3 regions of the Acidovorax sp. GW821-FHT09A11 genome follow, and region 1 is predicted to be linked to each of the others. Evidence: predicted binding sites of a transcription regulator. Region 1 holds the regulator's gene; each other region holds the start of a gene.
What was found. The regulator HrcA, encoded in region 1, represses chaperone genes, less so after heat shock. The targets are predictions, from matches to a motif close to TTAGCACTCNNNNNNNNNGAGTGCTAA.

Region 1 (3,276 bases):
CCTGCGCGTCCACGGTGCGGCGCAAGAGCAGCAGGTCATCGATGTCGAAGCCCGCTTCCTCCAGCCAGGGGTGAACATGGGCCGGGCAGTCGAATTCCGCACACAGGTCGGCCTTGTTTGCGCCCTCGCGAACCACGCCCGCATCCGAACGGGAGCCCAGCACCAATTGCAGGGCATCAATCAGGATCGACTTGCCGGCGCCGGTTTCTCCGGTCAGCACGGTGAAGCCGGAGCCCAGTTCAAGCTCCAGCGCCTGAACGATCACAAAATCACGCAGGGTGATCCGCCTGAGCGCCATGGTCAGGAACCTCCTTCGTTCCAACGTAGTTTCTTGCGCAGCGTGGCAAAGTAGTTCCAGCCCAGGGGGTGAAGGAACCGCACGCAATGCTCCGACCGTTTGACCAGGATGCGGTCCCCGTGCAGCAGAGAGGCCAGGGACTGCATGTCGAAATTGGCGCTGACATCCCTTCCGCTGACCACCTCGACCGCCACTTCGGTGGCATCCGACAGGACGATGGGGCGGTTGGACAGCGTGTGGGGGGCAATGGGCACGAGCACCCATCCTGGAATGGAGGGGTGCAGCATCGGCCCTCCGGCGGAAAGCGAGTAGGCCGTGGACCCCGTCGGCGAAGCAATGATGAGGCCGTCTGCGCGCTGGTTCGCCACCAGGCGGCCGCCCACCTCGACACGCAGCTCCACCATGCCCGACGTGGCGCCCCGGTTCACCACCACATCGTTCATCGCGAGGGCCTCAAAGACAATCCGCTCATCCCGCACCACCGTGGCGTGCATGAGCGGCCGCAGGTCTTCCTCGTACTCGCCCTGCAGCATGGGCAGCAGGGTGGCTTGGTACGTGTCAAACGGAATGTCCGTGATGAAGCCCAGGCGCCCCTGGTTGATGCCGATCAGGGGGGTGCCAAACCGGGCAAGCCTGCGGCCTATGCCGAGCATGGTGCCATCGCCTCCGACCACGAGGCCCAGGTCGCACTGGCAGCCTATCTGGTCTACATTCAAGGCTGGGTAGTGTGTCAGCCCGGTGTTGCTGGCGGTTTCAGCCTCCAGCATCACTTCACAGCCTTGGCGCTCCAGAAAATGGGCGATGTCTTCCAAGGCTTGGCGAGAGCTGTCGCCCATGGAGCCTGCCGATGAAGCCTGGTACTTGCCGATGAGCGCAACATGGCGGAAATTGGACGTCATCGCGAAATTACATCATTAAAATCATTCCATGCTCGATGACCGTGCCAAGTTGTTGCTCAAAGCGCTGGTCGAGCGCTATATCGCCGATGGCCAGCCCGTTGGATCGAGGACCTTGTCGCGCGCGTCCGGGCTCGATCTCTCGCCAGCCACCATCCGCAATGTCATGGCGGATCTGGAGGAACTGGGGCTGATTGCAAGCCCCCACACTTCGGCAGGCCGCATTCCCACGGCACGTGGCTACCGGCTCTTTGTAGACACCATGCTGACGGTGCAAAGGGATCCGCTGACACCTCCACAGCTTGCGCCGGAGCAGCCCCAGAAGGTGATTGCGAACGCGGCGCAGTTGTTGTCAAACCTCTCGCAGTTCGTCGGGGTGGTCATGGCGCCACGGCGCACTTCGGTATTTCGCCACATCGAATTCCTGCGGCTTTCCGAGCGCCGGTTTCTGGTCATCATCGTTTCTCCCGAGGGGGACGTTCAGAACCGCGTCATCTTCACCGAGGCGGACTACTCGCAATCGCAGCTCATTGAAGCCTCCAACTTCCTCAACGCGCACTACGCGGGGCTCGCGATGGAGCAGGTGCGCGAGCGCCTGAAGTCCGAAGTGGATGTGCTGCGCGGCGAGATCGCCTCCCTCATGCAGGCGGCCGTCAACGTGGGTTCCGAGGCCCTGTCGGAGGCGCAGGACGAGGTTGTTATTTCGGGCGAGCGCAACCTGCTGGCTGTCAGCGATTTTTCCAGCGACATGGGAAACCTGCGACGGGCCTTCGATCTGTTCGAGCAAAAGACCCAGATACTGCGGTTGCTGGATATCTCCAGCCAGGCAGAAGGTGTGCGCATCTACATCGGCGGCGAAAGCCATGTGGTGCCCTTTGAAGAGCTGTCCATTGTCAGTTCGCCGTACGAAGTGGACGGCAAGGTCGTGGGCACGCTGGGGGTGATCGGCCCTACGCGCATGCCCTATGACCGGATGATCCAGATCGTGGACATCACGTCCAAGCTCGTGTCCAACGCACTCAGCCATCGCAAGTAAAGCCCCTACAATACGGCGCTTGCCCCGTTGTATGGCGCTGGAGCATGGCTTGGGGCGTTAGCTCAGTTGGTTAGAGCAGAGGACTCATAATCCTTTGGTCGTTGGTTCAAGTCCAACACGCCCTACCACCCATCGCTTGCACGGGCGATCATCGCGATTGCAGCCATTTTTCTTGTCGCAGTGCACTCCTTTTCTCTTTGGAGTCTCTGGAGTGCATTACAATCCTGGCTTGCGTTGAGTTGAGTGTCTGATTGAGTTTGCCTTCAAGGCAGGAACAAGCAGAAAAATATGATTTCAAGGGTCGCCAAGAAATCATGCTATAATTCAAAGCTTAGCGGCTGTAGCTCAGCTGGATAGAGTACTTGGCTACGAACCAAGGGGTCGTGGGTTCGATTCCTGCCAGCCGCACCAATGTTTAAAGCCTGCAATCGAAAGATTGCAGGCTTTTTCATTTGTCCAGAGCGCTTTGCGCTGATCGGGAGATGTGGCTATGAGCAAGGCTTTTACCAAAGAAACCGACGGTGGCGACGAAGATGAATTGGCGCTGCCTCCGCTGCCTGCGGGTGGCAAGAACTACATCACTCCCGCTGGCTATGCCCGCCTGCGGGATGAGCTGCTTGACCTGATCGACAACGAGCGTCCCAAGATCGTGGACGTCGTGCATTGGGCCGCCAGCAACGGCGATCGCTCCGAAAACGGCGACTACCTGTATGGCAAGAAGCGTCTGCGCGAAATCGACCGGCGCATCCGGTTCCTGACCCAGCGGCTGGAAATTGCTGAAGTGGTGGACCCCAGCCTTCACGCTGGAAGTGACCAGGTGTTTTTCGGGGCCACGGTGACCTATGTGGATGATGAGGCCGTGGAGCGCACCATCACCATCATGGGCATCGATGAGGCGGACAGCCACGAGTCGCAGGTGAGCTGGATTTCTCCGGTCGCCCGCGCATTGCTCAAGGCCCGTGTCGGTGACGAGGTGCAACTGCCCACGCCGGGCGGTGTCCGCAATCTGGAGGTGGTGGAGGTGAGATACCCGCCGCGAGCCGGGT
Region 2 (3,276 bases), 230 kb from region 1:
TACAGCTCGGCCTGGGCCAGGGCCAGGGCCAGGCTGTCGGCTCCGCCCACCACAAGGACCTGGCCGCTGGGCAGCAAGGTGGCTGTGTGGTCATAGCGCGCGGTGGCCAGCGTATTGCCGACGGTGGTCCAGGTGCCCAGGGCGGGGTCGTAGAGTTCGGCGCTATTCAAAGCGGCGCTGCCATTGGCCGTGCCCCCTGCGACGAGCACCTTGCCATCGGGCAGCAAGGTGGCCGTATGTTCAAAACGCGGCTGGGCCAGGGCGCCGGTGTCGGACCAGGCGCCCAAGCCGCCGTTCGCGGCGGGGTCGAAGAGCTCCGCCGGGCTGGTGGCTGGGCCGGGGGGCCATCCCCCCGCCACGAGTACCTTGCCATTGGCCAACAGCGTGGCGGTGGCTTCGCGGCGGGCATGGCCCAGGGCGCCAGCGGCGGCCCAGGTGCCAGTGGCGGGGTCATACAGCTCGGCACTGGCCAGGACAGCGCCATCCATGCCCCCCGCCACCAGCACCTTGCCGCTGGGCAGCAACGTGGCGGTGTGGCCTTGGCGCGCCGCAGCCATGGCGCCCGTGGCCGCCCAGGCGCCGGTGGCAGGGTCGTACAGTTCGGCGCTGGCGGTGCGCGCGTTGCCTGCCACTTGCCCACCGGCCACCAGCACCTTGCCATTGGGCAGTACGGTGGTGCTGTGGTCGCTGCGCGCGGCAGCCAGGCTGGCACCGCTGGCCCAGCCCACAGCCTGCGCCTGCGCAGCGCCCGCCTGGAGCAGCAGCCAGCCCCCCAGCAGCCAGGCCAGACACAAGGCGGCACGGTGGCGCGCGGACAGCAGGTTTCTTGGCATGTTTTGACCTCCGGCGCTTATCCATTCAGCGCAAGCAGCTATTGTTTTGATAGTTCTTCAGCCATGCGCCTGCGCACAGGCGAGTGGTGCGCGCGATGCTGCCATCGCGCCGGGCCGTTGTCTGTCCTCAGAACTGATGACATCACACAGCTCACCATAATATGGGCGCGGCGCCCCGTCATGTGCACGATCGCAGTCGTCACGAACCCGGGGGGGCAGTCAACGAGGTGGAAGCCACGGGAAGGCAACCAAGGAAAAGACAGAGGACAACCTTCGGTTCACGACGGCGCATGGTTCCTCTGGGTCGACACGCGCCGGTCACACACCAAACCGGTCACTCGCACCGGTATCCCCGTCGGCAACGATCGAACGCCCGGTCTCGGCGGAGCAGTGGCCGTCGGTGCGGCTGCCCGTCGATTGACCGCTCAATACGAAGCCGTCGCTCAGGTTGTCGACGCGAATGACTTGGTACAGCCTGTAGCTGACCTTGAAGTACGACCGCAGTGGTCAATGGCAAAGTGCGTTATTGCTCACTTCCAGTTCAAACCTCTGTGGCTGGTGCTCAGCTAAATGGCGTTCATGCGAGGTGCTCCTCAGGTTCACGGTCGCGGGTGCCGAAATCTAAAGTTGAATGGCGGAACAACGAAAGTAGAGTGGCGTTCCGCACGTTCCGCAACATCCGCAGTAACAGACAGCCGAAATGTGCGCGGCGTCTTGAAACCGCCACAAATGCCCGTATCATTAGCACTCACCACAGACGAGTGCTAACACCGCACCGCCTGCCGGAAATTTCGCAGCGCCTGGACCCCCGGGTGCTGGTAAGTCAGCTTTTTTTCACTGAAAACAGGAGCAATGCAATGAACCTTCGCCCTCTGCACGATCGCGTGATCGTCAAGCGTATCGAAAGCGAAACCACGACCGCCTCCGGCATCGTGATCCCTGACAACGCCGCTGAAAAGCCCGATCAAGGTGAAGTGCTGGCCGTTGGCCCCGGCAAGAAGAACGACAAGGGCGAACTGATCGCCCTGAACGTGAAGGTCGGCGACCGCGTTCTGTTCGGCAAGTACTCGGGCCAGACCGTCAAGGTCAAGGGCGACGAACTGCTGGTCATGAAGGAAGACGACCTGTTCGCAGTCGTCGAGAAGTAATCCTTTCTCCTTCGGTTTACTCACTTTTTCATAGCTGCTAGCGCTTTACCAATAAGCGCTAGAAGCATTTTTGATTCAAATCTTGTAGGAGCCAAACATGGCAGCAAAAGACGTAGTTTTCGGCGGCGAAGCCCGCGCACGCATGGTTGAAGGCGTGAACATCCTGGCCAATGCGGTCAAGGTGACCCTGGGCCCCAAGGGCCGCAATGTGGTGCTGGAGCGCTCGTTCGGCGCCCCTACCGTGACCAAGGACGGTGTGTCCGTGGCCAAGGAAATCGAACTCAAGGACAAGCTGCAGAACATGGGCGCCCAGCTCGTGAAGGAAGTGGCCTCCAAGACCAGCGACAACGCTGGTGACGGCACCACCACCGCCACCGTGCTGGCCCAGGCCATCGTGCGCGAAGGCTTCAAGTACGTGGCCGCCGGCATCAACCCGATGGACCTCAAGCGCGGTATCGACAAGGCCGTGACGGCCCTGGTCGCCGAGCTGAAGAAGGCTTCCAAGCCCACGACCACCTCCAAGGAAATCGCCCAGGTGGGCTCGATCTCCGCCAATTCCGACGAAACCATCGGCAAGCTGATCGCTGACGCCATGGACAAGGTCGGCAAGGAAGGCGTGATCACCGTGGAAGACGGCAAGTCCCTCGACTCCGAACTGGACGTCGTGGAAGGCATGCAATTCGACCGCGGCTACCTGTCGCCCTACTTCATCAACAACCCAGAAAAGCAATCCGCGATTCTGGACAACCCCTTCGTGCTGCTGTTCGACAAGAAGATCAGCAACATCCGCGACCTGCTGCCCACGCTGGAGCAAGTCGCCAAGGCCGGCCGTCCGCTGCTGATCATTGCCGAAGAAGTCGAAGGCGAAGCCCTGGCGACGCTGGTGGTCAACACCATCCGCGGCATCCTGAAGGTCGTGGCCGTCAAGGCTCCAGGCTTTGGCGACCGCCGCAAGGCCATGCTGGAAGACATCGCCATCCTGACGGGCGGCAAGGTCATCGCTGAAGAAGTGGGCCTGACCCTCGAAAAGGTGACCCTGGCCGACCTGGGCCAGGCCAAGCGCATCGAAGTGGGCAAGGAAAACACGATCATCATCGACGGCGCTGGCGCTGCGGGTGACATCGAAGCCCGCGTCAAGCAAGTGCGCGTGCAGATCGAGGAAGCCACGTCCGACTACGACCGCGAAAAGCTGCAAGAACGCGTGGCCAAGCTGGCTGGCGGCGTGGCCGTGATCAAGGTCGGCGCTGCCACCGAAGTCGAAATGAAGGAAAAGAAGGCCCGCGTGGAAGACGCGC
Region 3 (3,276 bases), on a different contig from region 1:
GGCTTATTTCCGGAACCTACTCAAAGGACCTCATCGATCCTTTTGCGCACAAGACTGCCATACCCCGCTATCTTTGTGAGAAATGAATTGAGCAAACAAGCTTCAAACAAGCACATGACCGAAAATTTTTACCAAATTAATCTGGTGAATTGTGGCATTTTACGGGAGTAAATTTTGAATATTGAAAAAGCGAAGCAACTGGTCGCTTCTGTGAAGCACTGGCATCATGCTTTTGAAATCTATCCAGGTCTTTTCACACCTGGAACCTATGATCCACGTTTTCTCCTCAATGACATTTCCTTCCCCCCAGATCTTCGAGGTCAGCGGGTACTTGACATCGGCCCTTCAGACGGATTTTTCTCTCTCGCAGCTCACAGACTGGGTGCTGAAGTTGTCGCCATTGACTATCGGAGCAAAGATGCCCATGGATTTGGAGTGATGGAAGAAATCTCGGGGCGATATTTCCAATACCACCGTGCCAATGTCTATGACCTGAATGCCAAAGAGCTGGGGACATTTGATCACGTACTTTTTCTCGGTGTCCTGTACCATTTACCAGATATGGTGAAGGCACTTGGAATTGTTCGATCCCTTTGCCACGGGGTGATGTACCTCGAAAGCCATGCGGCGAATGATCTGCCCACGAACGAAGCCCAGGCTCGCTATTACCGTAGCAATACCCTTGCGGCAGATATCACCAATTTTTGGTCGCCCAATCCCGCATGCATACATGATATGGCGTTTGATAGCGCCTTTGATCTCGTCTCTCATAGAACATGGAGCGACCGTTACTTCGGCCGTTTCACGATCAATGAGGAACCGGTGCGCAAACGAAAGCTCCAACTGGGCTACGGGCTGCTCCAATAGTCTCGACCGCTCGCCGAAGTCATCCGCACATCCACCTCATGAAAGACCAAAAAGGTTGTTCACCTTCACCTGCTCCTCAGTACGGGCAGGCGCGGGTTTTGGCGGTCCTTGACATTCCTGGACTGGGTTCATCGCAAGCCCAGGGGGATTGACGCCACCACTACTGTCGATGTGACAGAAATCGGCAACCACGACCGTCGAGAAAGGTGCCTCCCACCCCGAACAACCGGAGGGGAACTCCGGGTTTAGCACTCACTCATAGAGAGTGCTAACATCATGGCTTAGAGGAAAGGATTCCCGGAATGAACATTCAATCTGGAACCGCGACGACGACTTTGGCGCCCGCCAACCCCTGGGCGCTGGTGCCCCCGCTGGGCAATCTGGATGCCTACATTTCCGCTGTCAACCGCCTGCCGCTGCTCACCCACGAAGAAGAGCAGACGTACGCACGCCAGCTCAAGGACCACAACGACCTGGACGCCGCCGGACGGCTGGTGATGTCGCACCTGCGCCTCGTGGTGTCGATTGCGCGCCAGTACCTGGGCTACGGCCTGCCGCATGGCGACCTGATCCAGGAAGGCAACGTCGGCCTGATGAAGGCCGTGAAGCGTTTCGACCCCGACCAGGGCGTGCGCCTCGTGAGCTATGCCATGCACTGGATCAAGGCCGAGATCCACGAATACATCCTGAAGAACTGGCGCATGGTCAAGGTCGCGACGACCAAGGCACAGCGCAAGCTGTTCTTCAACCTGCGCTCGATGAAGCAGGGCTTCAAGGCCGATGCTTCCGCCGCGGATGCCGCGACGCACCGGGACACGCTGTCCGAGCAGGAAATCGACACCGTGGCCGCGCAGCTCAACGTGAAGCGTGAAGAAGTCATCGAGATGGAAACCCGCATGTCCGGTGGCGACGTGCTGCTCGACCCTGCACCTTCGGACGATGGCGAACAGGCGTTTGGCCCCATTGCCTTCCTGGCCGATGCCTCGCATGAGCCCACCGCCATGATCGAGTCGCGCCAGCGCGATGCGCTCGCCACCGACGGCATCGCCACGGCGCTGGACAGCCTGGACGCGCGCAGCCGCCGCATCGTGGAAGAGCGCTGGCTCAAGGTCAACGACGACGGCACGGGCGGCATGACGCTGCATGAACTGGCCGCGGTCTATGGCGTGAGCGCCGAGCGCATCCGCCAGATCGAGGTGGCCGCCATGAAGAAGATGAAGAAGGCGCTGGCCGAGTACGCCTGAATGCCCGCGGGGGCGCGTTAATATCCCGCTTGTGCAGAAGTTGCCTCGAGGGGCCCCAGTTCTGGGGCCCCTTGTCGTTATGGCCCCGAACTTTTTTTGGAGGAGACCCACCCCATGTCACGCCCCGTTTCCCGCCGCGCATCGCTGCTGATCGCCCTGGCCGCCGCATCCCCCTGGGCACTCGCCCAGAACACCGCCAGGCCTTCGGCCCCCGCCGCGGCCGCGCAGGTCTGGCCGAACAAGCCGCTGAAGATCATCGTGGGCTTTCCGGCCGGCACCTCGCCCGACCTCACCGCGCGCGCTTTCTCGGAACCCCTGTCCAAGGCCCTGGGCCAGCCGGTGATCGTGGAAAACAAGGTGGGGGCAGGCGGCAACATCGGCGCCGACGCGGTGGCCAAGGCGCGTGATGACCACACCATCGGCCTGATGATCAACGGCAACATGACCATCGCCAAGATGATCAACCCTGCCGTGCCCTACGATCCGCTCAAGGACCTGGCGCCGCTCAGCCTCATCGGCACGTCGCCCCTGGTGCTGACCGCGCCCGTCACGCAGCCGGGCGTACCCGCCAACAGCGACGCGCGCGACTTCTTCGTGGCGGCGCGCAACGGCGGCGACAAATGGAGCTATGGCACGCCGGGCGTGGGCACCGTGGGCCACATCGGCACCGAGCTGCTGAAGTCGCGCAGCAACATCAACCCCGTGCACGTCCCGTATCCGGGCTACCCGCAAGTCGCCAATGCCATGCTGGGCGGCCAGCTGCAGATGGCGCTGCTGCCCCCGGCGCTCGCCCAGGCCCAGGTGCGCGCCGGCAAGCTGCGCGCCATCGGCGTCACCTCGGCGGGCCGCAGCCCGCTGGCACCCGATATCCCGAGCCTGTCGGAAGCCGGTATCCGGGGCTTCAACCTGGAAATCTGGAATGCGTTTGCCGCGCCGGCCACGATGCCCAAGCCACTGCAGGCCAAGCTGGCCGCCGTGATCAGCGAGATCGCCCGCAGCGAAGACATGCGCAACAAGCTCTTTCAGCAGGGATGGCAGGTGGCAGGCACCTCGCCCGAGGGGCTGGCCAACCGCATCAAGGCCGACACCAGCCTGCTGGGCGGCGTGATTGCGATGCGCGGGATCAAGGCGGAGTAGAGTCCCACAGGCCATCGGCGGGCGGCAT

Region 2: a site for HrcA is predicted at 1,575-1,601, ahead of AC07PV_RS12690 (co-chaperone GroES). Genes of this name have one in related genera too.
Region 3: a site for HrcA is predicted at 1,113-1,139, ahead of rpoH (RNA polymerase sigma factor RpoH). Genes of this name have one in related genera too.

The regions. Positions count from the first base shown of each region.
Region 1 is NZ_JBWKPS010000004.1:575,486-578,761, forward strand. It holds gene recN (DNA repair protein RecN) at 1-298, opposite strand, end outside; gene AC07PV_RS13760 (NAD kinase) at 301-1,197, opposite strand; gene hrcA (heat-inducible transcriptional repressor HrcA) at 1,226-2,230, shown strand; tRNA gene AC07PV_RS13770 (tRNA-Ile) at 2,282-2,358, shown strand; tRNA gene AC07PV_RS13775 (tRNA-Arg) at 2,565-2,641, shown strand; gene greB (transcription elongation factor GreB) at 2,721-3,276, shown strand, end outside.
Region 2 is NZ_JBWKPS010000004.1:349,658-352,933, reverse strand. It holds gene AC07PV_RS12695 (IPTL-CTERM sorting domain-containing protein) at 1-833, opposite strand, end outside; gene AC07PV_RS12690 (co-chaperone GroES) at 1,691-1,981, shown strand; gene groL (chaperonin GroEL) at 2,079-3,276, shown strand, end outside.
Region 3 is NZ_JBWKPS010000009.1:110,363-113,638, forward strand. It holds gene AC07PV_RS20430 (hypothetical protein) at 1-86, shown strand, start outside; gene AC07PV_RS20435 (class I SAM-dependent methyltransferase) at 175-867, shown strand; gene rpoH (RNA polymerase sigma factor RpoH) at 1,170-2,111, shown strand; gene AC07PV_RS20445 (Bug family tripartite tricarboxylate transporter substrate binding protein) at 2,226-3,248, shown strand.